2 regions of the Aeromonas intestinalis genome follow, and region 1 is predicted to be linked to the other one. Evidence: predicted binding sites of a transcription regulator. Region 1 holds the regulator's gene; the other holds the start of a gene.
What was found. Region 1 encodes LexA, which represses DNA repair genes until DNA is damaged. Its sites were predicted from a motif close to ANCTGTNTNNNNANACAGNT; they were not measured.
Positions count from the first base shown of each region.

Region 2: ACW5W7_RS17970 (DUF4250 domain-containing protein) is a predicted target of LexA. The motif match lies at 11,537-11,556, and genes of this name have one in related genera.

Region 1 is NZ_JBSTYK010000024.1:21,580-37,558, reverse strand. Features, by position in the region: gene cysE (serine O-acetyltransferase) at 1-735, opposite strand, end outside; gene fieF (cation efflux pump FieF) at 744-1,655, opposite strand; gene ACW5W7_RS20615 (response regulator) at 1,742-2,434, shown strand; gene ACW5W7_RS20610 (ATP-binding protein) at 2,431-3,786, shown strand; gene trmL (tRNA (uridine(34)/cytosine(34)/5-carboxymethylaminomethyluridine(34)-2'-O)-methyltransferase TrmL) at 3,856-4,320, shown strand; gene dinF (MATE family efflux transporter DinF) at 4,382-5,752, opposite strand; gene ACW5W7_RS20595 (SCO family protein) at 5,775-6,401, opposite strand; gene ACW5W7_RS20590 (hypothetical protein) at 6,629-6,919, opposite strand; gene lexA (transcriptional repressor LexA) at 7,308-7,931, opposite strand; gene plsB (glycerol-3-phosphate 1-O-acyltransferase PlsB) at 8,145-10,568, shown strand; gene ubiA (4-hydroxybenzoate octaprenyltransferase) at 10,657-11,520, opposite strand; gene ACW5W7_RS20570 (chorismate--pyruvate lyase family protein) at 11,517-12,068, opposite strand; gene ACW5W7_RS20565 (flagellar basal body-associated protein FliL) at 12,214-12,639, shown strand; gene ACW5W7_RS20560 (hypothetical protein) at 12,709-12,879, shown strand; gene ACW5W7_RS20555 (DUF2799 domain-containing protein) at 12,938-13,282, opposite strand; gene ACW5W7_RS20550 (hypothetical protein) at 13,468-13,590, opposite strand; gene acuI (acrylyl-CoA reductase (NADPH)) at 13,662-14,642, opposite strand; gene ACW5W7_RS20540 (LacI family DNA-binding transcriptional regulator) at 14,667-15,689, opposite strand; gene ACW5W7_RS20535 (PTS sugar transporter subunit IIA) at 15,943-15,979, shown strand, end outside.
Region 2 is NZ_JBSTYK010000016.1:38,046-54,024, reverse strand. Features, by position in the region: gene ACW5W7_RS18010 (PrkA family serine protein kinase) at 1-672, opposite strand, end outside; gene ACW5W7_RS18005 (RecQ family ATP-dependent DNA helicase) at 1,233-3,155, opposite strand; gene sstT (serine/threonine transporter SstT) at 3,496-4,743, shown strand; gene ACW5W7_RS17995 (HAAAP family serine/threonine permease) at 5,497-6,792, opposite strand; gene ACW5W7_RS17990 (CoA pyrophosphatase) at 7,007-7,573, opposite strand; gene pabB (aminodeoxychorismate synthase component I) at 7,694-9,079, opposite strand; gene ACW5W7_RS17980 (fumarate hydratase) at 9,282-10,805, shown strand; gene ACW5W7_RS17975 (cell division inhibitor) at 11,058-11,513, opposite strand; gene ACW5W7_RS17970 (DUF4250 domain-containing protein) at 11,744-11,941, shown strand; gene ACW5W7_RS17965 (glycogen/starch/alpha-glucan phosphorylase) at 12,336-14,810, shown strand; gene ACW5W7_RS17960 (SLC13 family permease) at 15,005-15,979, opposite strand, start outside.

The DNA of each region.
Region 1 (15,979 bases):
TCGGCCTACTATCTTGGCGGGGACGCCGGCGACCGTGGTATGAGGTGGCACGGGATTGATCACCACGCTGCCGGCTCCGATCTTGGCACCCACTCCCACCTCGATGTTGCCGAGCACCTTGGCCCCCGCCCCTATCATGACCCCTTCCCGGATCTTGGGGTGGCGATCGCCGCCCTCCTTGCCGGTTCCCCCCAGGGTCACGCTCTGCAGGATGGAGACGTCGTCCTCGATCACCGCCGTTTCGCCCACGACGATGCCGGTGGCGTGGTCAAACATGATCCCCTTGCCGATCCGTGCGGCCGGGTGTACGTCGACTCCGAACACCACGGAGATCTGGTTCTGCAAATACAGCGCGAGGGAGCGCCGCCCCTGGCGCCACAGCCAGTTGGCGACCCGGTAACCCTGCAGGGCGTGAAAGCCCTTGAGGTAGAGCAGCGGGGTGGAGAAGAGATCGACGGCGGGGTCGCGGTCCTGCACGGCGCAGATGTCCGCGGCCACCATGGCCAGCAGCTCGGGCTCGCTGCGCAGGGCCAGTTCGATCACCTCCCGCAGGGCGATGGCCGGCATGGTGGTGCTGTCGAGCTTGTTCGCCAGCTGGAAGCTGAGCGCCGAGCGCAGATCCCCGTGGTTGAGGATGGTGGAGTGGAAGAAGCTGGCCAGCATGGGCTCCTGAGTCGCCATGCACTGCGCTTCTTGCTGAATTTTTTGCCACGTTTGGGCAACCAGATCGTCCATGTTACAGCCTACTGTTGTTCAGGGTGAGAGCCTTTTTGTTCTTTTGTCAGCACCGAGATGGGGTCCATGTGAATGATCACATCCATCCGCTCAAATGACTGGCGCACGGCCAGCTCAGCCTCGTCGGCTATCTGATGAGCCTTGACCAGCGGCAGCTGATCATCCAGTTCCAGATGCAGTTGCGCGAAACGGGTCGGCCCGGATTGACGGGTACGCAGATCATGCACGCCATGTACCCCCTCAACGGCACAGCAGAGAGCCATTATTCTCGCTTGTTCCGCCTCTGGCAACTGACGATCGAGCAGGGCCTGCACCGATTCGTAGCCGATCTGGACTGCGCCCCACACCAGGAACAGGCCGATCAGGATGGCAAACAGGCCATCGGCCCAGAACCAGCCCTGCCCCGCCAGCACCAGGGCCAGCAAGACGCCGGCGTTGAGCAGCAGATCGGAGCGGTAATGCAGCATGTCGGCCTTGATGGCCACGCTGTTGGTGCGTGCCACCACCCAGCGCTGGAAGCTCACCAGCAGCAGGGTCAGCAGGATGGAGCCGCCGCTGACCCAGAGACCGGCCTCCAGCCGCTGCACCGGCACCTGATTGAGCAGTGAAGAGATGCCATGCATCATGAGCAGCAGGGCGGAGCCCGAGATGAAGGCCGACTGGATGAGGCCCGCCAGGGACTCCGCCTTGCCGTGGCCGAAGCGGTGCTCGTCATCCGCCGGCACCAGGGCATAGCGAATGGCGAACAGGTTGATGAGGGAGGCACTGACGTCCATGAAGGAGTCGGTGAGGGACGCCAGCAGGCTGGACGAGTCCGTCATCAGCCAGGCAACCAGCTTGCCGACGATCAGCAGGGTGGCGACGGTGACCGCCGCCATGCTGGCCAGGGTGACCCAGCGAGAATATTGTTGATGGCTCAAAACCGGCTTTCCTCTGGCGTGTAAAACCCTATTATACCCTGACACGAACGCCTGTTTGACGTTCAAAATCAACGGAGTGACTCCAGATGAACAAAATACTCCTGGTCGACGACGATCTCGAACTGACCCAGCTGCTGACCGAAATCCTGACCCTGGAAGGGTTCGAGGTGACGGTGGCCGAGGACGGCGAAGAGGGGCTGCAGCGGCTGGCGGAGCAGCGGTTCGATCTGGTGTTGCTGGATGTGATGATGCCGAGGCTCAACGGCTTCGCCATGCTGACCCGACTGCGCAAGCGTTATGAGACCCCGGTGCTGATGCTGACCGCCCGGGGAGACAGCCAGGACAGGGTCAACGGGCTGGAGGCCGGCGCCGACGACTACCTGGCCAAGCCGTTCGACGACCGGGAACTGCTGGCCCGGGTGCGGGCCATCCTGCGCCGCACCCAGAGCCCCCAGCCCCAGCGCGGCGCCCCGGACGAGCTGAGATTCATGGATCTGGTGCTGCAACCCGGCCTGCAGCAGGCCCGCTGCAATGACGAACTGCTGGAGCTCACCGCCACCGAGTTCGGCCTGCTGGAGTGTCTGCTGCGCAGCCCCGGCCAGATCGTCAGCAAGAATCTGCTGTCCGAACAAGTGCTTGGCAAGAAGCTCGAACCCTTCGATCGGGCCATCGACATGCACCTGAGCAACCTGCGCAAGAAGCTGCCGGAGCGGGCCGATGGCCAGCCCCGCTTCAAGACGGTGCGCGGGCGAGGCTACCTCTGGCTGGAGCAGGCATGACCACTCACCGCCCCTTTGGCGGACTCTCCACCCAGATTTTTCTCTGGTTCTGGTTCATGCTGCTGCTGGTTGTCGCTGCGGTAGTCATATTGCCCACCCTGGACCCGCGCAACATCATCCCCCTGCCCGAACACGAAGTGACCCGGATGAACAACAACCTGCGGGCACTGCAGGCGGGGGCGCCCCCCGAGCAGGATTTCGTGCTGATGCAGGCCATCGACGCCGCGGGGCTGCTGCCGGTGGACAACGTCTATCTGCGCGATGCCAGTGGCCAGATGCAGTCAACCGCCCAGCTCAGCAAGTTTGTCATCCGCTTCATGCTGGAATCGGACGACCCGGCCAAGCCCATGCTCGGCAGCGAACACGACAGGGCCATCGCCGGCCCCTTCCTGATGCACCATCACGGCCAGGACTATCACGTCTACTTCGGCCTCAACGTGGAAAACTCCTACCTCTTCTTGTTCATCCAGATCCTGGATCACCCCATCCAGATCCTCGGCATCGCCATGCTGGTCAGCACGCCGCTCTGCCTGCTGCTGGCCTGGCGGCTGACCCGCCCCCTGCTGCAGTTGCAGCAGTCCGTCTCCCAGCTGGCGGAGGGCAAGCTGGAGACCCGGATCCCCAACCTGGGGCGCCAGGACGAGATCGGCCAGCTGGCGGATCATGTCAGTCACATGGTGGATACCCTCAAGCGCATGATCCAGAAGCAGAAACAGCTGCTCTCCGACATCTCCCACGAGCTGCGCAGCCCCCTCACCCGCATCCAGCTCGCTCAGGCGCTGATCCGCCGCAAACAGGGTGACAGCAGCGAGCTGGCCAGGATCGAGGCGGAGATCGCCCGGCTCGACAAGCTGATCGGCGATCTGCTGGATCTCTCCCGGGTGCAGCAACACGTTGAGGCTCCGGTGGAGCTGCCGCTGGCGGATCTGCTGGAGCCCATCCTGGATGACGCCATGTTCGAGGCCAACCAGAACGGCAAGCAGCTAAGGCTGCCGCCCCTGCCGGAGGAGTCCATCCGGATGTGGCCAGAGCTGCTGGGCCGGGCACTGGAGAATCCCCTGCGCAACGCCCTCAAATATGCGCGGGAGTTCATCAAGGTGGACTGGTATCGGGAAGGTCGGGAGTGGGTGATGACCATTCGCGACGATGGTCCCGGGGTGCCGGTGGAGCAGCAGGATCAGCTGTTCCTGCCCTTCTTCCGGGTCGATGACGCCCGCAACGCCAAGACCGGCGGCACCGGGCTCGGGCTCGCCATCGCCGCCGAAGCCATCGCGCGGCACGGCGGCACCATCCGGGCCGGCACCAACCACCCGAACGGCCTGGTCATCACCATCCGCCTGCCCATGGCGTGACAATCCCTTTTCATCACGGCGGGCGCTGGGTATGCTGGCGCCCCTTATCGCCTCCCTCAGGATCCCGTCATGCTCGACATCGTGCTCTACCAGCCGGAAATCCCGCCCAATACCGGCAACATCATCCGTCTCTGTGCCAATACCGGCTACCGGTTGCACCTGATAGAGCCGCTGGGATTCGAGTGGGATGACAAGCGGGTGAAACGGGCGGGGCTCGACTATCACGAATTTGCCGAGGTGAAGCGCTGGCCGAGCTATGAGGCGTTTCTGGCGGCGGTCGCACCGACCCGGGTCTTCGCCTGTACCACCAAGGGGCGCACCGCCCACTCGGCGGTTCGGTTCGCCCTGGGGGACGCCCTGCTGTTCGGCCCCGAGAGCCGCGGCCTGCCCGCGGAGATCATCGAGAGCCTGCCGTTCGAGCAACGCCTGCGCATCCCCATGCTGCCCCAGAGCCGCAGCATGAACCTGGCCAACGCGGTATCCGTGTTCGTCTACGAGAGCTGGCGCCAGTTCGATTATCAGGGCGCGCTCTGAGTCGCTGCCTGCGGGCGCCGTCCCTCAGACCCGGCGCCCGGTCAATCCATCCGTTTGCCGACTAGGCTGATTGCACCGGCCGGACCTGCTCCAGCAAGCGGCCATCGCGCTCCAGCCGCCAGCACAGCCAGCCAAGGGTCAACCCCCGCCCCGTCATCAGCGCCGCCATGGCGGCCCACAAGGCCGCCACACCCCAGTCCTGGCACAGCCACCAGATGGGGAAGAAACCGGCAAACACCGCCACCAGCATGCTGTTTCGCATCTCCCGCGCCCGGGTCGCCCCGATGAAGACCCCGTCCAGCAGATAACACCAGACCGCCAGCAGCGGCATGACCACCAGCCAGGGCAGTTGGCGGTTTGCCTCGGCGATCACCGCCGGAATGTCGGTGATATGGGCGATGAGCTGTCCGCCCCCCAGGGCAAACGCCAGGGTGAAGCCCAGGGCGATCAGCCCGGCCCAACCCAGGTTGAGGGCGATGGCCTCTCGCAGCGCCTGCCGATCCCGCCGCCCGATGGCACGCCCCACCATGGCCTCCACCGCGTAGGCAAAACCATCCAGCCCGTAGGAGATGAGCATCAGGAAGTTGAGCAGCACCGCGTTGGCCGCCACCGCCACGTCCCCGAGCCGCGCCCCCTGCAGGGTCATGAAGGCGAAGCAGAGCTGCAGGCAGAGTGAACGGATGAAGATGTCCCGGTTCAGGCCGAGCAGGCGCCGCAGGGCGGGCCACTGACGCCAGCGTTGCCAGGCCCCGCGCCAGGTCTCTGTCGGCAGGTGGCGCAACCGACGGCTCACCAGCCAGAGCCCCAGCACCAGGGCGCCGTAATCGGCCAGCAGGGAGGCCGCCGCCACCCCTTTCACCTGCCAGCCCAGCCCCAGCACGAAGCCGGCATCCAGCACCATGTTGACCAGGTTGCTGAAGATGAGCAGCAGCATGGGGCTGCGGGCATCCTGCATGCCCAGCAGCCAGCCCATGATGACCAGGTTGCACAGGGCCGCCGGGGCGCTCCAGATCCGGATCGATACATATTCTCCGGCATGGAACTGCACCTCGGGCGAGCCACCACTCAGCGCGATGAGCGCCGGCAAAAAGGGCAGCAACAGCAACAGGAGCGCGGCACCGAGGGCGACCGCCAACCCCAGCGCCCGCGCCAGGGTATCCAGCTGCCCCTCGGCACTGCCTGCCCCCTGAGCCTGGGCAGTCAAGCCCGTGGTGGACATGCGCAGGAAGCCCAGCAGCCAGAACAGCAGGTTGATGAGAGTGGCACCGACCGAGACGCCACCGAGGAACCAGGCCTGGCCGAGGTGACCGATCACCCAGGTGTCCACCAGTCCCAGCAGCGGGGTGGTGACGTTGGAGAACACCATGGGCAGGGCCAGGGCAAAGACGGCGCGATGACGCCCGGGGTCACGAAGCCAGGGCGGGATCAGCATGCACAACCTCCGGCGGCAGGCATCACTCGCCGGCCAGTCGCACGATCCGGGTGAAATCGGACACCATGGTCGCCATCGACACATGGGGCACCTGGCCCTCCTGTGCCTGGGGGCGGAACACGGCCACCAGCTTGCCCGCCGGGCTTATCAGCACGATGGAGGCAGAGTGGTCGATCAGGTAGTCCTTGCTGTCGTGCTCCACGATGGAGTAGACGAGGCCCAGGTTGCGCACGAAGGGGAACAGATGATCGTGCTGCGCCGTCACCGCCTTGAACTCGGGCTGGAAGAAATCGACATACCCCTTGAGGCGGGCGCTGTCGTCCCGCTTGGGATCCGCCGAGACGAAGACCACCTGACTGCGCGGTGCTATCTGCTTCAACTCCGGATAGACGGCGCGCAGATCCGCCAGGGTGGTCGGGCAGATGTCCGGGCAATAGGTGTAGCCGAGAAACAGGAAGGTCCAGTGGCCATGCAGATTGGCCTCGGTGAAGGGTTCCCCATCCTCATCCACCAGGGTGAAGGGATTGATGTCCCGCCCCGCCGGATAGTAATTGGCCTGCTCCGGCTGGAGGGGCCGACTCCAGTAATAAATGACCATGATGCTAACGACCAGCAGCATGAACATCAGGGGATAACGGGGTTTCACCATATAAAATTTGCCTTGCCAGGGAGTTCAGCCAGGGGATCGGACCAAATCGAGGGTCATTGTAACCTGCCAGCCCCTGTCGCTGGCTACCCCAAGGTCTGAATAGGGGGTAGGACCCCATCCCGCTGGCGCGGTCACCAGGCCGTCCATCCCCACGCTTTGCCTCGGGCTTGCCCGAAAAACAGAAGCCCCACACAAGGTGGGGCCTGGAGCAAACGGGTGGTGATCACTCAGGGGCGCCACCGCTGCCGAACCTGGGGACGCCTGATGACGGCATGCAACGGGACGACAGGAGCTGTCCAGGGGGCATCCGGCAAGCCGATGTCGTGATGGCGACGAAACAGGCGCACCAGGCGGACTATCTTGTCCTTGGGGCACCCCAACCAGATGGTCCAGCCACTCCCCTTGTGATACACCCAGAGCGCGTAGAACCACGTCATCCGGCTGCCCTTGATGAAGCGGGTGATGGAAGATGCGGGGGCCGTCTCCGGACCCGGATCCCATGGTGAGCTTGAAGCCATACCTGTCCTCCTTGCGCAACAGGCTACGTCGAGCCGCCCCCTTGCCAGCGGCAAGCTGATGCAGGACCACGTACTGACGCTGTGGGTCGCTTCGAGACATGGACACTGACCACATCCGGGCGACTCTCCCTTCTATCCCGTGCCGCCCCAGCAGCATCGGCGTTGCATCCCTGCGGCCTTATCCCGGCCAGCTCAGGCAATCCTTCGGGGGATGGCGACCCCCTGAACCGCCAGCGCGAGGCGGACATACCCAAGGATATATCTGAAATGCCGACCCGGTGGCGACGGCGTGGTTTGAAGGCAACAAAAATGGCGAAGGTGGCGACAGATGCGGGGGAGACAGAAACGACGCGGCCTCCCGCAGGAGGCCGTCTGATGGCTGCCGAGATTACATCCAGTCGGCGTTGCGGATGACGCCGACCGCCAATCCCTCGATGGTGAGGTGCTGGCTGGCGAGATCCACCGAGATGGGGGAGAGCTCTTCGTTCTCCGGCAGCAGCCACACCTGGCTGCCCTTGCGCTGGAAGCGCTTGACGGTGACATCCTCATCGAGGCGGGCCACCACCACCTGGCCGTTGCGCACGTCCTGGGTCTTGTGCACCGCCAGCAGATCCCCGTCCATGATGCCGATGTTCTTCATGCTCATGCCCTGCACCCGCAGCAGGAAGTCTGCCCGTGGGTGGAACAGGGCGGGATCCACCTGATAGTGGCTCTCGATGTGCTCCTGGGCCAGGATGGGTTCGCCGGCGGCCACCTTGCCGATGAGGGGCAGACCACTCTCTTCCGGCGCCTCTTCCTCTTCGAGCAGCAGGCGGATGCCGCGAGAGGTGCCGGGCATGATCTCGATGACCCCTTTCTTGGCCAGGGCCTTCAAATGTTCCTCGGCCGCATTGGCCGACTTGAAACCAAGCTTCTGGGCAATCTCGGCACGAGTCGGCGGCATGCCGGTCTCGTTCATGTTCGCCTTGATAAGCTCCAGCACTTCAGCCTGGCGGGGAGTAAGGGGTTTCATAACATGGGCACCTGTCTTTTTATACAGCACACTGGCAGTATATACAGTGCTGGGGCCAAGGCAAGGCGTAGCTGATATTTGTCCCGTCTTCGTCGCACTTATTGCGGCAAATGACCCATTCTTGATCCTGTGCGCCACTCATCCTACCTCTCGGCGACAAGCCAGCGGTGATTTGTTATGCTCACGCCGCATTTTTTTGGAGAGCAGACACCCATGTCCATCGGACAGAACATTTCCAGAGCCATTCTGCAATGGCCGGTCAGCGGCTTGGTCAATCACAAGAGCCTGCCGGAAAACCCCATTACGGAACTGGACCTGGACCCGGCCAGACCCATTGTCTATGCCCTGAAAACCAGCTCGATCACCGACCTCTTGACCCTGCAGCAGTGCTGCGAGGATCTCGGTCTTCCCGGTCCCTTCACCCCGCTGGAACTGAACGGTCAGCTGCTGCCGCGCTATGTCTGTCTGGATCGCCCGCCTCCCCTGTTTGGCAAGCGCACCAAACCGCTGCCCTTCTTGCAAGAATTTCACCAGCTGCTGGATCTGCACAAGCAGGATCCGGCGCTGGACATCCAGGTCGTTCCCGTCACCCTGTTCTGGGGCCGCGGTCCGGGCCGGGAAGGGGAAGAGGCCTCCGGCTGGAACATCATCAGCAGCCTGGCACCGAACCGCCTCAAGAAGGCGCTGATTGTGATCCTCAAGGGCCGCGAGAACCTGGTGCGCTTCTCTCCGCCCCTCTCCCTGCGCTACATGGCGGACAAACACGGCACCGACGAGGCCATCGCCCACAAGCTGGCACGTGTGGCGCGTACCCACTTCAGCCGCCAGCAGCTCGCCGCCACCGGCCCCAAGCTGCCGAACCGCAACCTGCTGTTCAAGCAGTTGCTGGACTCCAGCGTGATCCAGCAGGCGATCGAGGAAGAGGCCGAGCGTGAGGGCATCAGCCTGGAAAAGGCGCAGAAACGCGCCCATGGCTACATGGACGAGATCGCCTCCGACTTCTCCTACCGGCTGATCCGCCTCGGCGAGAGCTTCCTCGGCTGGCTCTGGAACAAGCTCTACCGCGGCCTCTCGGTCAACGGCGCCGAACGGGTACGCCAGTTGGCCCAGGAGGGACACGAGATCGTCTACGTCCCCTGCCATCGCAGTCACATGGACTACCTGCTGCTCTCCTACGTCATCTACCACCAGGGCATGGTGCCGCCCCACATCGCGGCGGGCATCAACCTGAATTTCTGGCCGGCGGGCCCCATCTTCCGCCACGGCGGCGCCTTCTTCATCCGCCGCACCTTCAAGGGCAACCCCCTCTACAGCACCGTATTCCGTGAATACCTGAACCTGCTGTTCGCCAAGGGCTACTCGGTGGAGTTCTTCACCGAAGGGGGGCGCTCACGCACCGGTCGCCTGCTGCCCCCCAAGACCGGCATGCTGGCCATGACCCTGCAGGCCATGATGCGCGGGCTGGACAGGCCGGTGACCCTGGTCCCCGTCTATCTGGGCTACGAGCACGTGATGGAGGTGAACACCTATCACAACGAGCTCAAGGGCAGCCGCAAGGAAAAGGAGAGCTTCCTGCAGGTGCTCGGCATCCTGCGCAAGCTGCGCAACTACGGCCGCGGTTTCGTCAACTTCGGCGAACCGCTGACCCTCAACAGCTATCTCGGTGAGCATGTTCCGAACTGGAAGGAGAGCATCGGCAAGGAAGAGCGCCCGGAATGGATGGCCCCCACCGTCAACCAGCTGGCCGAGCTTCTGATGACCCGCATCAACGACGCCGCCGCCGTCAACGGCCTGACCCTGAGCGCCCTGGCCCTGCTGGCCGCCGAACGCCACGCCCTGACCCGGGACGAGCTGCAGGCCCAGATCAACACCTATCTGGACCTGCTCAAGCAGGTGCCCTACAGCCCCCAGAGCACCATGCCGGACGAGGATGCCAAGACCCTGCTGGATCAGGCGATGGAGCTCAACAAGTTCGAGGTGAGCGAGGACAAGCTCGGCCAGATAGTCAGCCTGGATCGCTATCAGGCCATCCTGCTGACCTACTATCGCAACAACATACTGCACCTGTTCGCCCTGCCTTCCCTGGTGGCGGCCTTGATCGAACGCTGCGAGGGCATAAGCCGCAGCGAGATCGTCGCCCGCTGCATCGACATCTATCCGCTGCTCAAGACGGAGCTGTTCCTGCGCTATGGCGAGGAGGAGCTGCCGGCACTGGTGGACGCCCTGCTGGCCGAGCTGCAACGCCAGCAACTGATCGAGCTGCGCGAGGGCGGCTACTGGGTCAACCCGGTCAACCAGATGCGATTGCTGCTGCTGGCAGAGAGCATTCAGGAGACGCTGCAACGCTACGCCATCGTGCTGACCCGCTTGCTGGCCCAGCCCCGCATCGAAGCGGAGCAGCTGGAAGCGGACGGCCTGATGATGGCGGAGCGTCTCGGTACCCTGCATGGCATCAACGCCCCCGAGTTCTTCGACCAGAAACTGTTCAGCACTCTGATCCACTCCCTGCGCCAGGAAGGCTATCTGGATACCGGCAGCAAGCCGGATCTGGGCCGCTTCCAGGCCCTGGCCGACAACATAGTGCCGCTGCTCAGCACCCGGATCCGCCGCACCATAGAGGCGGGCAACCGCACCTGATGCCCTGACGAGGCGTCGGGGGAGATAAAAAAAGGCCGCATCAGATGCGGCCTTTTTCATGGGGTCAGCCCCTGGTGCATGAGCCTGCCTAGAGGTAGTGAACCACGACCCCGAGCAGCACCAGAGCCCCCACATAGTTGTTGTTGAGGAAAGCCTGGAAGCAGGCTTCACGCTGGCGCGCCCGGATCAGCCACTGCTGATAGACGAACAGCGCCGCCGCCCCCAGCAGGCCCCAGTAGTAGCTGGCGCCCATCGCCATCAGCTCCCCCACCAGCAGCAGCACCAGCAGGGTCGCCAGTTGCAGCATGCCGATGATCCGCTTGTCATGGCGGCCAAACAGGATGGCGCTCGATTTCAGCCCCAGCTTGAGATCGTCGTCCCGGTCCACCATGGCGTACTGGGTGTCATAGGCGATGGTCCACAGCAGGTTTGCGAGAAACAGCAGCCAGGCCACGGGGGGCAGCGCGTTGGCCTCCGCCGCATAGGCCATGGGGATGGACCAGGAGAACGCCATGCCCAGCACCAGCTGGGGGATGGGGATGAAACGCTTCATGAAGGGGTAGCAGACGGCCAGCAGCAAGCCGGCGAACGACAGCCCTATGGTGAGCGGGTTCAGGGTCAGCACCAGGCCGAACGAGAGCAGCGCCAGCACGGCAAACAGGGCCAGCACCTCCCGCGGGGCCACCTTGCCCATGGGCAGGGGGCGACCGGCCGTGCGCTTCACATGGCCGTCAAAGTTGCGATCCGCATAATCATTGATGACGCAGCCAGCCGAGCGCATCAGGAAAACGCCCACCACGAACACCAGCAGGATCCACAGACTCGGCACGCCGCCGGCCGCCAGCCAGAGTGCCCACAGGGTGGGCCAGAGCAGCAGCAGGGTACCGATGGGTTTGTCGATGCGGGCCAACTGCACATAGGCCAGCCCCCGCTCCTTGGTTAACAGCTTCACTCCGGCTCCTTAGGCAATGACGGCGAATGGGACAACAACGAGGGCAGGAAGAGTTCGTGGACCAGCAAGGGCCACGGCCCCAGATAGAGACGGGAACGGCGACCCCAGACGATGGCGGCCGGGCAGCAAGGATTGGCTGCTATCTCAAAGCGAGCTAGTAGCAGATTGTCTCGCTGGGTTGGCTCTGAACCGAAGATACGTTCACCCAATGGCTGTTCACCGAGATCCTGCAAACCACTGCCCTGCAAGGCCGCCTCGGCAAACAGGGTCCAGCCCAGGACGGCGGGCCCGCCATCCCCATGCAGGATCACTTCGCGGCACAGGCCCTGGGGACAGTCGGCGGCGACCAGCGCCTGTTCGTCGGCCGCGAGCGGCACGCTGCGATTGGCCAGCAGTTGCACCGACAGCCGACGATGATGGCGACGCAGTCGCCGGGTCATGGAGTCGGCCTCCAGCAGCCAGGGGCGCAGTGCCTCGGGGGGCTCACAGTGCTCGGGGACCCGCCAGGGATCGAGCTGGATGAGGGGAACAGTCGGCTCGGACTTCACAGCTTCACCATCCGGAGGTTTCCGTTATCAGGTTAAAATCCGGTTTATTATCCGTAAATCAATGGCGAAATGTAAGAACATCCGTGCTTGACGGCCCCGATGACAGCATCAAAAATGGGGCATCCATCGTTGCCGAGCCATTCAGATGAAGATGATCCAGGTCCTGTTGATGTTATTGCTGAGTGTTACCGCGCTGACCGCCTCCGCCTCCGAGGAGGCTGGCGATGCCGCCTCTGCGGCCGTCAAACCCGGCTTTGCCTACCACGCGCTGGATCCGGACATCATCACCAACTACCTGGGCGAGGGCAAAACCCTGGGCTATGTGCGGGTGACGGTGGAGCTGATGGCCGAAAACGAGGCGGATCTCAAACTGCTGGAGCAACATGACCCGCTGATCCGCGACGCTATCATCCGCCTGATTGGCAGCAAGACAGGCACCCAGATCAAATCCCTGGCGAGCCGGGAAGAGCTGCGCAAGGAGTGCCAGGACAAGGTCAACGAGCTGCTGGTAAAAGAGAGCGGCAAGAAGGCGGTGCGCGAGCTCATCTTCACCAAGTACCTGTATCAATAAGCCCTGGGTGACGCAGTGCTGACCCAGCCCCCCATCCGTCCTTTTTTTGTTGTCGAGGAATGAAGCGCCATGGGCCACAAGACGCTGTGTGAATGGCGCCGCCACGAGATCCCGTTCGAACTCAAGGCCTTGCGCAAGATAGTGCGCAAGCCGAAGTTCGTGTGCGGCAAGTGCGCCCGCAGCGCCAATGACAAGCAGTACCTGTGTCAGCCGCTGCGCCTGAAAGAGAAGGGGGACTGACCCCCTTCATCCCGAGGCCCCCGATCCCAGGGCCATCTCAGTGAACCTCCGGTCAGACTTATTGATCGGTCCAGCCCTGACGCCCCTGCTCAAACAAGCGACGAGCCTGCACATCGTTCGGGCAGACGCCGCGATACTCCTCCCCCGCACGACCGGCCAGGTAGAGGTGCTCCGGACGGCAGTACCAGGCCAGCCCCTTCTGGCGACCTTGCTGCCACATGGCCACATCGACCTTGTCTCCGCATTGGGTCTGGTGGAATTCGACCCGATCGGCGGCGAATCCGAGCTTGCCGTCGGCTTCACCGACATCGGCCCAGACTTTCTCGCACGGGTCGTCCGAGTTGGAAACGCAGCCCCCAAGCAGGGCGGCAAACAGCATGATGACGAGTGAGCGCATAATCATCCTTGAGCGTCGGGTGAGTGGTGACAGGGCTCGCTGGCGTGACGACATGTCGTCGGCTCATCCAATCTGAGCGCCATTTGAGCAATTCATTCTAACTAGCCCCGCCACAGCCACCAAGCCGCATCCTGCGCAATAGACAAAAAATAGGGCGAGCCCCAGGGCCCGCCCACGCACTCAACCGGGATTCACTGATCGTCGAGGGATTCAAAATCCTGCCACCCCTCGTCGTCCAGCTCCTCCAGTTCGTCCTCCCAGGATTCCGGCTCCCAGTCATCGTCGAGCTCGTAATCCGACCTTGGTTCACCCATGCTCATGCTCCTTGGATAGTGCACCGGCCTTCAAAGTCTATCCAGAATCACCGGGCTCGCCAGTGCCTTGCTCAGAGCTTGACCAGGGTACGGCCCGCCACCTGACCCCGGGTAATGGCGTCGGCGGCAGCGACCACCTGCTCCAGACCGATCTCGGTCACCGCCTGTTCGAAGAAGCGGGCAGGCAGGTCTCGCGCCAGCCGCTCCCAAGCCTGCTGGCGGCGGGCCAGCGGACACATCACCGAATCCACCCCCTGCAGACGCACGTTGCGCAGGATGAAAGGCATGACGCTGGTCGGCAGATCGAAGCCACCCGCCAGCCCGCAGGCAGCCACGGCGCCGCCGTAGTTCATCTGGGCCAGCAGCTTGGCCAGCACCTGGCTGCCGACGGTGTCGACGGCACCGGCCCACAGCTGTTTCTCCAGCGGCTTGGCGGGCTCCAGCAGCTCGCTGCGCGGCACGATGCGACTCGCCCCGAGGGCCGTCAGCATCTCCCCCTGCTCCTCGGGACGCCCGGTCAGGGCCGCCACGCGATAACCCAGCGCCGCCAAGAGGGCGATGGAGGTGGACCCCACCCCACCGGCCGCCCCGGTCACCAGGATCTCGCTGCAATCCGGGGTGATGCCCGCCTCTTCCAGCGCCAGCACGCAGAGCATGGCGGTGAGACCGGCGGTGCCGATGCACATGGCCTGACGCTCATCCAGCCCGGCCGGCAGCGGCACCAGCCAGTCCGCCTTGACGCGGGCCTGCTCGGCCATGCCACCCCAGTGTCCCTCACCCACACCCCAGCCGGTCAGCACTACCTTGTCACCGGCCTGATAGCGCGGGTCGGCGGATTCCAGCACGGTACCGGCGAAGTCGATGCCCGGCACCAGCGGCCACTGGCGCACTATCTTGCCCTTGCCGGTGATGGCCAGTCCGTCCTTGTAGTTGATGGAGCTGTAACTCACCGCGATGCGCACCTCCCCTTCCGGCAGCTGGCTCTCAGCCAACCGGGTCAGGGTGGGGATCGTCTTGCCGTCTTGGTTTTCCAGTAACAGGGCCTTGAACATGCTTGCCTCTCGGGTTGTGTATCGTCAGGTGCTCTGACGCTTTTGCAGTTGAAAATCCAGGGTCAGGGCCGTATTTGCCACGGCCTCCCCCGACAGCTGGCGCAGGATGAGATCCGCTGCCTGCTGCCCCATCTGGTGATAAGGGATCCTGACCGAGGTGAGGGCCGGGTAACAGGCCCGCGCCACGTCCAGATCGTCGAAACCGGCGATGGCGAGCTTGCCCGGTACGCTCAGGTGGCGACGCTGGCATTCAAATAGCACGCCGGCAGCCAGCTCGTCGTTGACGCAGATCAGCGCATCCAGTTCGGGCCAGCGCAGCAGGAACTCCCCCAGCATGGCGGCGCCCGTACTGAAACTGGGCAACTCCGAAGTATTGACGATGGCGTCCGGCGAGAGATAGTTGTCCAGCAGGGCCTTCTGCCAGCCCTGCATGCGTTGCTGCAGCATCCATTGCTCCTGGCGGGCGCAGAGGAAACCGATGTTGCGATAACCCCGTTCGATGAGGTGGCGGGTCAGCTGATAACCCGCGTCAAAATTGGAGACGCCGACGTTCATGTCGATGGGCTGACGCGCCATGGCCCCCACCTCCACCACCGGCAGGCGTGCCGCCTTCAGGCGGGTGCGCACCGTCTCGCCAGGATCGCCGCCAAACAGCACCACGGCGGCCGGATTGTGCTGCAGGAAGTTGCCGAGCAGGCTCTCCTCCTGCTGTTTCATGTGTTGGGCATCCCCCAGCATGATCTGGTAACCCTCCGCCAGCAGGGTCTGCTGCAGACCGGCGACCATGTCGCCACAGCCGCGCTCCGCCAGGCTCGGGACTATGACCACTATGGTCTGGGAAGTGGCGGAAGCGAGTGCCCCGGCAGCCCGGTTGGGGATATAGCCGAGCTCATCCACCGCCGCCTCGATGCGCTCGCGCATCTTGTCCGACACCAGCTCGGGAGTACGCAGCGCCCGCGATACCGTCATGGCACCCACACCGGCCAGCCTGGCGACCTCATTGAGGGTCACCCGACCCGTGCTGCGGCGTTTCTTAACTTCTGACATCTATTTCCTTCCTCGGCATGCGGGCTTGCTCACTTTAAGGCAAAAGCGGGGCACTGACTATTTGCTCAAGCCGGATTCTACTCCGTATCGACCTGCCAGGGGTTAGGATGACTCCCTTTTAACAATAAAATGATAGCGCTATCACAATTCACTGTTAGCGCTATCTGGTAGCGCTAACTTTCGAGATCAGGCTCACAGTTATGCCAAGGCAAGATCGCTAGATTGGCCCCATCTCAACCAGCCGGATACCACCATGCTGACTGAACTGCTGACCGAGGAGGTCATTTCCA
Region 2 (15,979 bases), on a different contig from region 1:
CTTGCCGACCAGGGAGGAGATGTCCTGGTTGTTGTCATCGCCGGGCTCTGTCTTGGCGATGGCAATCTGATCGAGGATGGAAGGGCTGACCTTCTCCACCTTGAACTTGGTGATGTCCCCGCCAAACTCGTGCAGCCGTTTGGCTGCCCAGGGCGACATGATGGGGCGCAGATAACGGCGCGGGATGCCGTACTCTTTTTCCAGGATCTCGCCATCTTCCTCGATGTCGAACAGGCAGAAGGGGTGATCGTTGACCGGTGAGCCCTTGATGCGATAAATGGGCACTTTCTGCATCAGAGATTTCAGCTTCTCGGCGAGGGACGACTTGCCGCCGCCGACAGGGCCGAGCAGATAAAGAATTTGCTTCTTCTCCTCGAGCCCCTGGGCCGAGTGTTTGAGGTAGGAGACGATCTGTTCGATGGCCTCTTCCATGCCGTAGAAGTCTTTGAAGGCGGGATAGCGTGCGACGACGCGATTGGAAAACAGGCGGCTGAGGCGCGGATTGACCGAGGTGTCGATCATTTCCGGCTCGCCAATGGCAACCAGCAGCCGCTCGGCGGCGGAGGCGTAGCAGGATTTGTCCTGTTTGCACATATCCAGGAACTCCTGGATGCTGTACTCCTCCTCTCTGGCTTTCTCATACCGCTGTTGATAGTGCTCGAAGATGCCCATAAATTAGCCCTCGATTTAGTCGCTTACCCTGAAAAGAGTGGATCACTACTTTTGTTCTGTTTACCTCTTAAGCCTAGTCAACAGCCCCCAGTAATCCATCAACATCATTGGTTTAAGTTTACAAGGAAGCTTCCCGATCCTGATGTGGGAAGGAACAGCCAGTGTTCTTTGTATGTTACTGACTGTTAAATTATTTCTGCCATGACAGTGAGGTAAATGTCAAAGACATAAAAAATAAATATTTATATGGCAGGGACAGGAAACGAGACCCTGTGATGTGGAGAAACCACAGGCCAGATGGCGCAAGGGAGACAAGGGGATTGGCAGTGAAATGGCATTGCGCTTACGTTAACGTAATGGTGTTTGTTTGGTGCTTAAGCTCTAATTTTTACATTGACGCTACATTCTGGCTGCACTAGATTGGCCCTGTGTCGAGCAGTCATCGCTTTAGCAAGAGAGCGGGTGATTGTGCAGATACTAAGCTCTGTTTAAGCACGTTTCCGTTGGCTTGACCCTCGCATCCGCGAGGGTCTTATTTTTTTGGCGCCCGGTAAACATCCTTAGAAAATAGCGGGGTAGGCTCGTGATACTGCCGCCAGCACGTCGGCGAAGGGATGGGCTGCCAATTGGCCAAAACCCGCCAGGTTCTTTGCCTTGACGCGGGTGGAGAGCGGGGTGGCGATGCCGCACAGGAAGCGGGTCAGCACGCGGGGATCCTGGCTCTTGCCTAGGGCGACAAAGGGATCGCACCAGGCACGCAGACCGTGCTCATTGGGCAGGGGCGGGCTTGGCAGCACGGGCAGGTTGGCAATCTCCCCCCGACAGACGGAGCAGTGCCCGCAATGGGTGGGTGCCTGCTGATCGGCAAAATAGCGGGCCAACTCGTGGCTCAGGCATCGGGTTGAGGTAAAGAAGGCCAACAGCGCCTGCAACCTGGCCAATTCACTCTGCTCTTTTTGCGTGAACAGGTCGTGCAGCCGTGTGGCCAAGGGCTCGATGGCAAGATCCTGGCGCAATACCCGATACACTTCCGTCATCTGTTTGCTCTCGAGCTCGATCCAGCCCTGTTGCTGCAGATAATCCAGCGCCGCCGCCGCGCGGTGCCGCTCGCCCTGATACCCCTGCCAGAGCGCCTCGAAGTCCATGGTGCACCAGCTGCGAGCCTGGGGGGCACAGGCAAACAGCTGCTCCAGAAACTGGCGGCGATCGGGATTGAAACGAGCCAGGATTTCCCCCTTGTCCAGCACGAACTTGAAGCGATATTCGGCGAAGTAGCTGTAGGCCGGCGCAATGACCCCCTCCATTTCCAGATAGACCAGCAGGGTCTTGAGGGGCAGTTGGCGAATATTGGTGTCGTTGGAGAGCCGCAGCAGACCAAATTCCCACTCACTGCCACTTTGTTGCACCGTCTCGAGCAGCGCCAGTATGGCTGATCTGTCCGGGGTATCCCCATAGACGAAGTTCTCCAGCACCGGCAACTGGGCGCGATTGGCCAGCACGACGCAGCGGGAGGGCAGACCATCGCGGCCGGCGCGGCCTATCTCCTGGCTGTAGTTTTCGATGGATTTGGGCAGATCGTAATGAATGACCCGGCGGATATCGGCCTTGTCGATGCCCATGCCGAAGGCGATGGTGGCGACGATGCAATCCTGTTTGCCCGCCATGAACTCATGTTGGATCCGGCTACGCACGTCGCTATCGAGCCCGGCATGATAGGCGCAGGCCCTGATGCCTGCCCGCTGCAGGCGCTCGGCACACTGCTGCGCACTGTGCTGCAGGGTGACATAGACGATGGTGGGCGCCGCGGGCTCCTTCAGGATCTCGGCAATCAGCCACTCATCGCGCGCCTCGGGAGGCAGGGGAACGACGGCGAGATCCAAGTTGGGGCGATAGAAGCCGGTCACCACCAGGTCTTCCTTATCTATGCCGAACTTGGCCTGCATGTCTGCCATCACCGCCGGGGTGGCGGTGGCGGTGAGCAGCAATACCTGGGGAATGGCGAGCTCGCGGCGATGACTCGGCAGCTTCAGATAGTCCGGGCGAAAGTTGTGGCCCCACTCCGAGATGCAGTGCGCCTCATCCACCACCAGCATCGAGATCGGCACCCCGGCGATAAAGCGGCGAAAGCGTTCGTTCTTGAGGCGCTCCACCGAGATCATCAGGATCTTCAACTGGCCGTCGCTGGCCTGCTGCATCACTCGTCGACTCTCTTCCGCCGTCAGGCTCGAATCCAGGCTGGCAGCGGCTATGCCCTTGCTCTTCAAAAAGGCGAGTTGATCGTGCATCAGGGCGATCAGCGGCGAGATAACCAGGGTCAGGTGGGGCAGGGCGAGGGCGGGCAATTGATAGCAGAGGGATTTGCCCGCGCCGGTCGGGAAGATGGCGGCCGCACTCTTGCCCGCCAACAGGCGGCTGATCACCGCCTCCTGACCGGGTCTTAACCGATCAAAACCGAAGTGACGGGTCAACAGAGAGGGGATCATGGCAAGGCTCCAGCACAAACAAAGAGCGGCATCATACCACCCTTGAGGGCCGGCGGGCCGACCAAGGGACTGGAGTGGCGCTATTTTGACCGACGTTGATATTGTGTTATCGCTTTGTTGTAGATTTTTTGTGAGGTAACCCTGATATTTTTCAGTGATTATGTGGAAAAAACCGATGGCAGATGGGATATTCGTTGCCGCAGTCCCGCGCGTACTGGACAGGTCCAGAAGAAGACTTGCCAGGACAGACCACGCCGGTGAGAGACCGGGGTGACGGCGTGCGGGAGATTGCAAACAGGACTAATGATTCAAGCACCCAAGCGTGCACAGGGACTATTTGATGACACAACAACACCCCCTCATAAGACTGGTCAACAGCACCAGTCTGGTTAGCCAGATCCTGGTCGGTCTGGTACTCGGTATCTTCCTCGCCATGTTCATGCCGGAATGGGCAAAGGCAGCGGGCCTGCTTGGCAGCCTGTTCGTCGGTGCATTGAAGGCGGTCGCGCCGCTGCTGGTATTCGTACTGGTCATGGCGGCGATCATCGGTCACAAACAGGGTCAGAAGACCAGCATTCGCCCGCTGCTGGCGCTCTATCTGTTTGGCACCTTCGCCGCCGCCGTGGTCGCGGTGCTGGCGAGCTTCCTGTTCCCCTCCAACCTGCATCTGGTGGCGAACAGTGCCGAGATCACGCCCCCTGGCGGCATCACCGAGGTGCTGCAGACCCTGCTGTTCAACGTGGTGACCAACCCGGTGAAGGCGCTGATGGATGCCAACTACATCGGCATTCTGGCCTGGGCCATCGGCCTTGGCATCGCCATGCGCCATGCCAATGAGAGCACCAAGGCGCTGATCACCGACTTGTCCCACGGGGTCTCCACCATCGTCAAGGCAGTGATCCGCTGCGCCCCCCTCGGCATCCTGGGTCTGGTTGCTTCCACTCTGGCCGAGACCGGCTTCGGTGCCCTGCTCGGTTACGCCCAGCTGCTGGTGGTGCTGATCGGTTGCATGCTGTTCATCGCCTTCGTGGTCAACCCGCTCATCGTGTTCTGGAAGATCAAGCGCAATCCCTATCCGCTGGTGCTGACCTGCCTGAAAGAGAGCGGCGTGACCGCCTTCTTCACCCGCAGCTCCGCCGCCAACATCCCGGTCAACATGGCCCTGTGCGAGAAGCTGCGTCTGCCAGAAGACACCTATGCGGTCTCCATCCCGCTGGGCGCCACCATCAACATGGCCGGTGCTGCCATCACCATTACCGTGCTCTCCATGGCAGCGGTACATACCCTGGGGATGGAAGTGGATCTGGCCACCGCCATCCTGCTCTCCGTGGTCGCCACCATCAGTGCCTGTGGTGCTTCCGGTGTGGCTGGCGGCTCCTTGCTGCTGATCCCGCTGGCGTGCAGCCTGTTTGGCATCAGCAACGACATCGCCATGCAAGTCGTTGCCGTGGGCTTCATCATCGGCGTGCTGCAAGACTCTGCCGAGACGGCTCTCAACAGTTCCACCGACGTGCTGTTCACCGCTGCGGCCTGCATGGCCGAAGATGAGACCCTGCTGGACGCCGCGCCCCTGTCGCGCGAAGCCTGATAACCAAAGCTTTGAAAACCAAAGGCTTGATAACGAAAGCCTGATAACAAGGCATCAAGCCTGCGAGAACGCCCTCCAGTGAGGGCGTTTTTTTATGCCTGTGATCAAGATCAGAATGCCCTCTCGGACGTCCAGTCCCAAGGGGGGTGGGCCATAGCGCCGTGCCGGTCTGAGCTGGCATCGGGGAAATGGCCCTTCACCCTCGCCATTGCTGCAAACTCACTCAATCACTCAATCACTCAATCACTCAATCACTCAATCACTCAATCCCTCAATCATCATCCCAAACCTTGTCTTGCCAGGCTTCGCAGCCGCTGTGCACCAGCTCCAGGCTGCTGTGCATGGGCCCGCTGTTATCTCCGATGAGCAGGACGAAGGACGGGATGGGGATGGGAAGGATCACCGAAGGAGAAGGGGGCAGAGGGTATTGGTGTTGCAAGAGGCCGCTTGCGGCATGAGCAGGGGAACGCCTAGGGAGGAGAGGCGAGTGCCTGGCGTGATGGTCTGTCATCGGCAGGCAGTTGTGCTGACGCTGTGGTGAGGTCTTGCATCGTGCACCAGTGAACGAAAGTCGTGCCCAAGGTGAACCGAACCCGCTCAGTGGCGGCAATCAGCGAAGAAAGGGGGGGCCTTGTGTCATGCAGCGCCCCTCGATTACGTCAGTCTTTCCCTCCACACTGCGCCCACAAAAAGCGCCCATAAAAAATGCCCGCCAGGGTTGGCGGGCATGGATGGGTCAATAGACCGCGGTTATCAGAACAGCTGGTACAGGATGGCGGAGATGGCAATCAGGCCCATGGTCGCCACGAAGACGTTGCTGATCTGGCCCTGATATTTCGCCATGGCCGGTACGCGCTTGATGGCGTACATCGGCATCAGGAACAGGATGGTCGCGATGATGGGGCCACCCAGGGATTCGATCATGCCGAGGATGGAGGGGTTGATCACGGCCACTGCCCACAGGGTCAGGATGAAGAAGGCGATGATGAACAGCTCGACCTTCTTGGTGTTCGGGGTCTTGCCGGACTTGCGCATGTTCTGGACGATCATGCCCTTCAGGCCTTCACGGGCACCCAGGTAGTGACCGAAGAAGGAGGAGACGATGGCCACGAAGGCAACCAGAGGACCGAAGTAGGAGATGATCGGGCTCGCATGCTGGTTGGCCAGGTAGGAGAGCACGGCGATGTTCTGGGACTTGGCTTCTACCAGCTGGGCCGGTGTCAGGCTCATCACGCAGGAGAAGACGAAGAACATCACGAAACCCAGCAGGATCATGGCGGTGCGCTTCAAGATGGCGTCGGACTTGGCAACGGCGTTGTCACCATAGTCGCGGCGCTGGGCCAGGGCGAAGCTGGAGATGGCCGGGCTGTGGTTGAAGGAGAACACCAGTACCGGGATGGTCAGCCACAGGGTGGTGGCGAAGTCCTTGGCGGACGGCACCTGGGAGAGGGCCGCACCGGTCCAGTCCGGGATGAGGTAGAGGGAGATGCCCGCCAGGATGGCGATGAGCGGGTACACCAGGAACTCGGTGACCTTGAGCATCAGCTTTTCACCGGCCAGCATGACCGACATCATGCCCATGATGAGCACGATGGAGAGGATCCAGCGCGGCGGTGCCGTCATCTGCAACTGGTTCACCATGAAGCTCTCGACCGTGTTGGTGATGCCCACGCCGTAGATCAGCACGATGGGGTAGATGGCGAAGAAGTAGAGCAGGGTGATCAATTTGCCTGCGCCAATCCCGAAGTGCTCTTCTACCACCTGGGTGATGTCGGCGCCGGGATTCTTGGAAGACAGCACGAAGCGGGCCAGCCCGCGGTGAGCCAGGTAAGTCATGGGACCGACCAGCAGTGCCATGACCACCAGTGGCCAGAAGCCACCCATGCCAGCGTTGATCGGCAGGAACAGGATGCCCGCGCCGACGGCGGTCCCAAACAGACTGATCACCCAGGTGGTGTCCTGCTTGTTCCAACTGCGCGCTTGCAGCGGCTGCGTTCCTTGCGTTTGTGTGGTCGCGGCGTCTTGCGCGCCGGTGACAGTATTAGACATGTGTCTCACCCCGAATGTGTGTTTTGTTGAGTCGGCGCAAGAATACTTTCTTTTTAATCAAAAATGTTGATCAAATTCACCTTTGTTGAGCCGGAACCCCTACTTTCTTATGGAAATGTGATCAAAAGAATAAAAAATCAAAATTTCTTTATCATCCTCAATGTTAGTTGAGTGTTAAATGGATAATTTCTCAGCGTCGCTCGTTAATGGAATGTTATCTCGACAGATGCTGGGCTAGCTGGCGGATCATGCTGGCCGTGGCCCCCCAGATGAAAGAATCTTGCCAGGGGATCCAATAAATGGTGTGGCTCCTGCCACCCCGGGGCAGGGTCAGGGCGATGTGGTGCGCCGGGTTGAGCAAGTGGCTCAGGGGGACCTCGAAGGCCTGCTCCACTTCATCCGGGCTCAGGGTGAGCCGATAGTCGGCGTCCACCTGGGCGAGCACCGGCAAGACATCGTAGAGGGAGATGGTATTGAGGGGGGTGAGGCTGCCGATGACCCGGATCTGGGAGGCGGGGATCCCCAGCTCTTCGTGAGTCTCCCGCAGGGCCGTCTGGATGAGGTTTTCATCCTCCGGATCCTGGCGGCCGCCGGGGAAGCTTATCTGGCCAGGATGGTGGCGCAGTTGGGTGCTGCGCCGGGTCAACAGCAGGTGAAGTCCGGTGGGACGCTCCACCAGAGGAAGCAGCACGGCAGCCGGCTTGAGCCCTGCCAGCATCAGGCGATGGGCCGGGGCAGGGCGCTGCAGCAGGAAACGGGTCAGCAACTCGGTACGATTCAAAGCCATAACCCGTGACCCCGCAGTGAGGGGCGAAGAGTGACGGGGCACACTGCCCGCTTCCGATGGATGTCGCTCATCTCGTGCTTTCTCTCCTTGACGTTGATTTGTCCAATGGCTGGCTTAGTGTGCATCCAGCAGCGGCAGAATGCGGGCCACCTTGTCGTAGGTCTCCTGATATTCGCTGTCGACCTCGGAGTCGGCGATGATGCCGCCGCCCGCCCAGCAGTGGATCTGCCCCGCTTCGGCGATCAGGGTGCGGATGCAGATGCTGGTGTCCATGCGTCCATGCTGGCTCAGGTAGCCGATGCTGCCGCAGTAGGCGTTACGCCGCTGGGGCTCCAGCTCCTCGATGATCGCCATGGCGCGGATCTTGGGCGCGCCGGTGATGGAGCCGCCGGGGAAGCAGGCCCGCAGCAGATCCACCCCTTGCCAGCAGGCATCGAGCTCCCCGTGAATGGTGGAGACCAGGTGATGGACGGCGGGGAAAGATTCCACCGCAAACAGATGGGGCACGCTGACCGAACCCGGCCGGCTCACCCGGCCGATGTCGTTGCGCAAGAGATCCACGATCATCAGATTCTCGGATCTGTCCTTGTCGGCACTGGCCAGCTCGTCGGCGCGGGCCTGATCGACTAGCGGATCCGGGTGGCGAGGGCGGGTGCCCTTGATGGGTTTGGTTTCGATGTGGCGACCATCGAGCAACAGGAAACGCTCGGGCGAGAGGCTCAGGATCGCACTCTCAGGCAGACGCACAAAGGCCGAGAATGGTGCCTTGTTGGCGGCGCTGAGGGCGAGGTAGGCGGACCACTCATCCCCCTGATAGGGGGCGCTGAAACGCTGGGTGAGATTGATCTGGTAGCAGTCGCCCGCCGCCAGATAGGCCTGGATGCGGGCAAACTTCTCGCCATACTCGGCCCGGCTCATGTTGCTCTGCCAGGGACCTCGCAGGGTAAAGGGCTGGATGGGGGAGGCGCACTGCGCCGTCAGCCATTGCAATCGGCGGGCAAGCCCCGCCTCGTCACCCCAATGCACCAGTTGCCAGCGAGCGGTCGCGACCTCTCGCAGCAGTGCCCAGTCGTAGATCCCGACCGCCATGTCCGGCACCTGGATGTCGGCCTGCGCCTGGGTTGGCAAGCGCTCGAAACGCCGCCCCAGATCGTAACCAAAGAGCCCGAGGGCGCCACCAATAAAAGGCAGCTCGGCGCCGATGGCATCGCTCTGAATGGGTTGCAGCTCCCCCAGCAGGGCCAATTGCGTGCTGGCGAGCAGGGCGAGGGGGTCTTCATCGCTTCGCACCGTGCCCTCGGCTTGGCTCACGAGCGTGCAGGTTCCCCGGGTTTCTAGGGTGGCGAGGGGATCGGCGGTGATGATGTCGAAGCGATTGTCGGCGCCAAGGGGCCCGGCGGATTCCAGCAAGATGGTCCAGGGTTGCCGCTGCAGGCGGCCAAACAGGGTGTGAAGGGATGTTTGGGGGTCGAAATGGTGGATATGCAGTCTTGGTTTCATTTTTTGTTACACAGGCAACAGTTTGCACCCAGCTCCCTAGCCGGTAAGGGTGCTCAAGCGTATCATGACCGCCGGCATTTACAGAAAAACACGTCATAAAAACACGCCCTGCCTGTCGCGCTGTGTATGCACCGCCACTAAGGCTCGGCTCAAATGGAAGCCCTTGCTCGCATTGCTTGAGACAAGGACCAGTGAGGATGATATGAGCATCATTAAAAAACAGGACTTTATTGATTCTATTGCCGACGCCCTGCAGTACATCTCCTTCTACCACCCCCTCGATTTCGTCCAGGCCGCCAAGGCTGCCTATGACCGCGAGATCAACCCGGCCGCCAAGGATGCCCTGGCCCAGATCCTGATCAACTCCCGCATGTCCGCCGAAGGCCACCGTCCTCTGTGCCAGGACACCGGCATCGTCACCTGTTTCGTCAAGATTGGCATGAAGGTGCAGTGGGACAGCGACATGACAGTGCAGGAGATGGTGGATGAAGGCACCCGTCGTGCCTACACCAATCCGGACAACCCGCTGCGTGCCTCCGTGCTCGCCGATCCGGCCGGCAGTCGCAAGAACACCAAGGACAACGCCCCGGCCGTGGTGCACATCGACATGGTGCAGGGTGACAAGGTGGAAGTGAGCATCGCCGCCAAGGGCGGTGGCTCCGAGAACAAGTCCAAGATGGTGATGCTCAACCCGTCCGACGACGTGGTCGAATGGGTACTGAAGACGGTGCCGACCATGGGCGCTGGCTGGTGTCCCCCCGGCATGCTCGGCATCGGTATCGGCGGCACCGCCGAGAAAGCGGCGGTGCTGGCCAAGGAAGCCCTGATGGAGCACATCGACATTCAGGAGCTGATCGCCCGTGGCCCGCAAACCACGGAAGAGAAGCTGCGGGTGGATCTCTATGACAAGGTCAACAAGCTCGGCATCGGTGCCCAGGGTCTGGGTGGCCTCACCACTGTGCTGGATGTGAAGGTGAAATCCGCGCCGACCCACGCCGCCTCCAAGCCGGTGGTGATGATCCCCAACTGTGCAGCCACCCGCCACGTCCACTTCGAGCTGGATGGCTCGGGTCCGGCGGAGCTGACCCCGCCCAAACTGGAAGACTGGCCACAGATCACCCGCGAGTCCGGCGGCAACGTGCGCCGGGTCAACGTGGACGGCATCACCAAGGCCGAGCTCGCCAGCTGGAAGAGCGGGGATACCGTGCTGCTCTCCGGCAAGATCCTGACCGGTCGCGACGCGGCCCACAAGCGCATCGCCGACATGCTCAAAAATGGTGAAGGCCTGCCGGAAGGGGTCGATTTCACCAATCGCTTCATCTATTACGTCGGTCCGGTGGATGCGGTCCGTGACGAAGTGGTCGGCCCGGCTGGCCCCACGACCTCCACCCGGATGGACAAGTTCACCGACATGATGCTGGGGGAGACCGGTCTCATCGGCATGATAGGCAAGTCCGAGCGTGGTCCCAAGACGGTGCAGAGCATCAAGGAGCACCAGGCTGTCTATCTGATGGCCGTGGGGGGCGCTGCCTACCTGGTGGCCAAAGCCATCAAGAAGGCACGGGTGGTGGCCTTCGCCGATCTCGGCATGGAAGCCATCTACGAGTTCGAGGTGGAAGACATGCCGGTGACGGTCGCCGTCGACTCCCAAGGCAACAATATCCATGAAACCGGCCCGGCCTACTGGTCGGCCAAGATTGCCGAGCTGGACGTCAAGCTTTCCTGAGGTGTGTTGACGGGCATGCCAGCCATGGGATGCCTGAACATGCAAGGCTGGGTTTTGGGCTCACGGCAATGATAAAAGGCGACCTCAGGGTCGCCTTTTGCATGGGTGAAAGAGCGTCATTTCCATCCCAGAACCAGCCTCCAGACCCTGACTCCTGATAACCGCCAATGGCTACCGTTTGTGACTGCCCCGGTTGGACGCGCTATCCACTCACCACGCCTTCCTCGGCCTTCGCTTCCCCATCAGCCTGCCTCAGTGATTGAGATAGATATCCTGACCACCGTAACCAAGGTTCGGGTGATGGGGGAGGCGTTGTGACTCGAAGAACCGGGTCAGCACGCCGGTACCTTGCCCCAGTCTCTTCAACTTGGCGCGATCCAGGGCGACCTGTTCGGGTAGCCAGGTCAGCACGGCGGCGCAGTGGCCGTTGCCGAGGCTCTGCTCCAGCATGCGCTGCCAGTTCTTGATCTTGGCACCGTGCACCACCAACACCCGGGCGGGATCGATCCCCTGCGCCTGCCACTGCTCGGCCACTGGCAGGCCAGGGGGGGCGATGAGCAGGATCCAGCCGCCATTATCCTGACTGAGCCGTCCCAGCTCGCTCAGCAGCGGCGTCTCGGGCTGTGCGGCCTGCTCTACCTTGGCCTGGTGGCGAGTGGGCCAGGGGGCCATCAGACCGGCAGGGGAGGATGGGATAGGGTGGCTCATATGTTTTCCTGTATGAATAACCATGCTGTATGTGTATACAGTAGTTGTAACGAGCGCCAGTGACAAGTCGTTTTCGGTCAAAAATGTGAGCCCACTAACAGGATGTTTTGTTATCTAATTGAATTTAAATGAAATTTACACTCAACCTAAGTTGGGTGTTTTTTGCGCTATGGACAAAGCGGGGGCAGGGGGTCATGGTTATACAGTATGTATGACAAGGAGGGATCGGGATGGATGTCAGCACCTTGCAACGACTGGACGCCAATATTCTGCTCGGGATCATCAACGAAAAGCTGCGGCTGGAGTGCGATGGTCTGGAGGAGCTGTTGGCCTACTACGACATGACGGAAGATCAGCTGGCCGCGCGTTTGCAGCAGATCGGCTATCACTACGACCCCATGAGCAACCAGTTCAAGGCTCATGGGTAATATGACGAGAAAAGGTGCTCCAACTGGGGCACCTTTCTTTTATTGTGGAAATGATCCTGTGAAGATTGAAATCGCTTTCACATCCATTCAGGAATGTCGTTATTTTCATGTATTTTCAAACGCTTTCAAGTATTGAAAGCCTATTCATGAACACGCTCGTTTCGTTTTTATATAACCACATGATTTATTTGAATATTAATATTTCATCTAATCTTGATTCGGAAAGGGTTTTCAGGCTTGAACTGTCATTTCCATACGTTAAAGTGTGACTCGCGTTAACGTTTCATTCAGCGGTTTTGGCTAGTATGCTCATGCCGGAACATATTCAGATATAACAACAGTGCCGGTCCCGAGATGGGATAACATTTTTATTTGTAACGAAGGAAAATGGTGTATGGCTACCAAGAAGAAGACAGACCAGGATCTCCAACTGGATAAAGATCAGCTTAAAGCGAGCATCGTGCGTCACCTGCGTTCTACCTTGGGGACAAGCGAACAGAAAGCCTCGCCGGAAGCGTGGTGGAAAGCGACGGCCGCCGCCGTCAACGAACAGGTATACGAGCGCCTGACCCGTACTCAGCAGACTCACTTCAAGAAAGATACTCGTGCGATTCACTATCTCTCTGCTGAATTCCTGATGGGGCGCCTGACTTCCAACAACCTGCACAACCTCTCCCTTTACAAGACCTGCGAAGAGGCCTTGGGGGAGCTCGGTCTGGAACTGACCGATCTGTGCGAGCAAGAGCCTGACATGGCCCTTGGCAACGGCGGCCTTGGCCGTCTGGCCGCTTGCTTCATCGACTCCCTTGCCACCCTGAACTACCCGGCCGTGGGCTACGGCATTCACTACGAGCACGGCTTGTTCCGTCAGGAATTCCAGGATGGCCGCCAGATCGAGCGTCCGGACTCCTGGCGCGAATACGGCAACCCCTGGGAGATCTGCCGTCCCGAATCGGTGCAGGAGATCCCGCTCTATGGCTACGTGGAGACCGTATTTGGCGACAACGGCGGCCTGAAGAAGGTGTGGCATGCCGGTCGCAAGATCAAAGGGGTGCCCTGGGATATCCCGGTCGTCGGCTTTGGCGGTCACACCGTCAACATCCTGCGGCTGTGGGAGTCCCGTGCCTCCGAATTCTTTGACTGGGACGTGTTCAACGCCGGTGGCTATGTGGACTCCCAGGCGGAGAAGGCCCAAGCCGAGACCATCTCCAAGGTGCTCTACCCGAACGATGAGACGGATGCCGGCAAAGAGCTGCGTCTGATCCAGCAATATTTCTTCTGCGCCTGTTCCATCAAGGACATCATGCGCCGTTACAAGCGTGCTCATGGCAGCGACTTCAGCAACTTCGCCGCCCAGATCGCCATTCAGCTCAACGATACCCACCCGACCGTGGCCATTCCCGAGCTGATGCGCGTGCTGGTGGATGAGGAAGGACTGAGCTGGGAGGCCGCCTGGGCCATCAGCTACGGGGTCTTCTCCTACACCAACCACACCCTGCTGCCGGAAGCGCTGGAGAAGTGGAGCGTCAGCCTGTTCGAGAAGGTACTGCCTCGTCACCTCGAGATCATCTACGAGATCAACGCCCAGTTCCTGAACAAGCTGGTGGAACCCAAGTGGCCGGGCGACGATGCCATCAAGGCCAAGCTCTCCATCATCGAAGAGGGGACGGTGCGCAAGGTACGCATGGGCAACCTGTGTGTCATCGGCTCTTCCAAGGTCAACGGTGTGGCCGAAATCCACTCCAAGCTGGTGAAGGAGGATCTCTTCCCCGAGTTCGCCGCGCTGTGGCCAGAGAAGATGTGCAACGTCACCAACGGCGTGACCCCGCGCCGCTGGCTGCTGGCCTGCAACCCCGAACTCGCCGCACTCTACAACGAGGTGGTGGGCAAGGAGTGGCCGCTGCAACTGGACAAGCTGCGCACCGTTACCCAGTTTGCCGACGACAAGGCATTCCAGCAGCAGTTCATGACCATCAAGCGCCACAACAAGGAGAAGCTGGTCAAGGTGATCAAGGACGAGACCGGCATCGAGGTGAGCGCGGAGGCGATCTTCGACGTGCAGATCAAGCGTCTGCACGAGTACAAGCGTCAACAGCTGAACCTCATCCACATCATGGCGCTCTATCGCCGTCTGCTGGCGAACCCGGACTACGACATGCACCCGCGGGTGTTCATTTTCGGCTCCAAGGCGGCCCCTGGCTACAAGCTGGCCAAGGACATCATCTATGCCATCAACAAGCTGGCTGAGCGGGTCAACAACGACGCCCGCATCCAGGGCAAGCTGAAAGTGGTGTTCATGCCGAACTACCGGGTAAGCCTGGCCGAGAAGATGATCCCGGCAGCGGACGTGTCCGAGCAGATCTCCACCGCCGGCTACGAAGCCTCGGGGACCGGCAACATGAAGATGGCACTGAACGGCGCCATCACCATCGGCACCCTGGACGGGGCCAACATCGAGATCGCCGAGGAAGCGGGTGCCGAGAACTGCGCCATCTTCGGGCTGAACGTGGACGAGGTGAAGGCGTTGAAGAGCCGGGGCTACAACCCCTATGACTTCTACTATGCCAACTCCGAGCTCAAGGCCGTGCTGGACTGGTTCGACACCGACTACTTCACGCCGGGTCGTCCGGGCGAGCTCTCCTCCATCAAGCGCTCCTTGCTGGAAGGGGGGGATCCTTACCTGACCCTGGCGGACTTCGCCTCCTACTCGGATGCCCACAAGCTCATCGATACCTGGTATCGGGATCCGGCGCTCTGGGCGAAGAAGGCCATCATCAACTCGGCCACCATGGGCAAGTTCAACTCCGACCGCTCCATCCAGGATTACGTGGACCGGATCTGGAATCTGAAAGCCTGCAACGTCGGCTAAGTGCATTGACTCCCAAACCCCCGCATTGCGGGGGTTTTTTATTTCATGAAGAATGGATTTTACAGGGTGAGTTCACTGCCAGAGGCGCACATGGTGGATGACATGATGTGCGACATGGTGGGAAGGCAGCGGGATCGGTGGATACAAGAAAGGCCCCGTCAGGGGCCTTGTCGAGGGGAAGGAGAGACGCCTTCTCAGTGCAGGATATCGCCGAAGCAATAGGCCAGCAGGGTCAGGATGACGGTGAACACCAGGTTCAGCACCAGGCCGGCCCGCATCATCTCGCGCTGCTGGATATGACCGCTGGCGAAGACGATGGCGTTGGGCGGCGTGGCCACCGGCAGCATGAAGGCGCAGGAGGCGCCGACCGCGATGAGCACGGAGACGACGATGGGGGAGACCCCCAGCGCTTCGGCCACCCCGGCAAACAGCGGCACCAGCAGAGCGGCGGTGGCGGTGTTGGAGACCAGCTCGGTCAGGAACACCACGAAGGCCGCGAGGCAGAGCAGGATCACGAAGATCGGCATGGTGGACAGGCTGCTGGAGAGGTGCTCCGCCAGGAAGGCGTTGGCACCGGTCTGCTTCAGGATGGAACTCAGGGTCAGACCGCCCCCGAACAGCAGCAGCACGCCCCAGTCGGTGTTCTGGTTGATGTCATCCCAGTTGGCCACCCGGCTGACGGCGATGGCGAGGATGGCCCCCATGGCGATCAGGGTATCGAACTGGGGAATGCCCCCCAGCGCCGAGGCGATGGGTTGGGAGCCAATCCACAGCAGCACAGTGGTCAGGAAGATGGCCAGGGTCGTCTTGCGCTGACCGGTCCACTCGATGGTGACTTTCTCGGTGCTGACCTGATGGGAGAGGTCGGGACGGGTGACCAGGTAGAGCAGGCCGATGCCCACCGGCATGAAGATGAGCACCACGGGAATGCCGAATTTCAGCCAGTCGGTGAAGCCAAGGCCCATCTGGGCGGCGGCGATGGCGTTGGGGGGGCTGCCCACCAGGGTGCCGATGCCGCCGATGCTGGCGCTGTAGGCGACGCCCAGCAGGACGAAGACCAGGGTACGGCGCTCCTTGTGGACGTCGAGCCCCTTGAGCATGCCGAGGGCGAGCGGCAGCATCATGGCGGCGGTGGCGGTGTTGCTGATCCACATGGAGAGGGCAGCCGT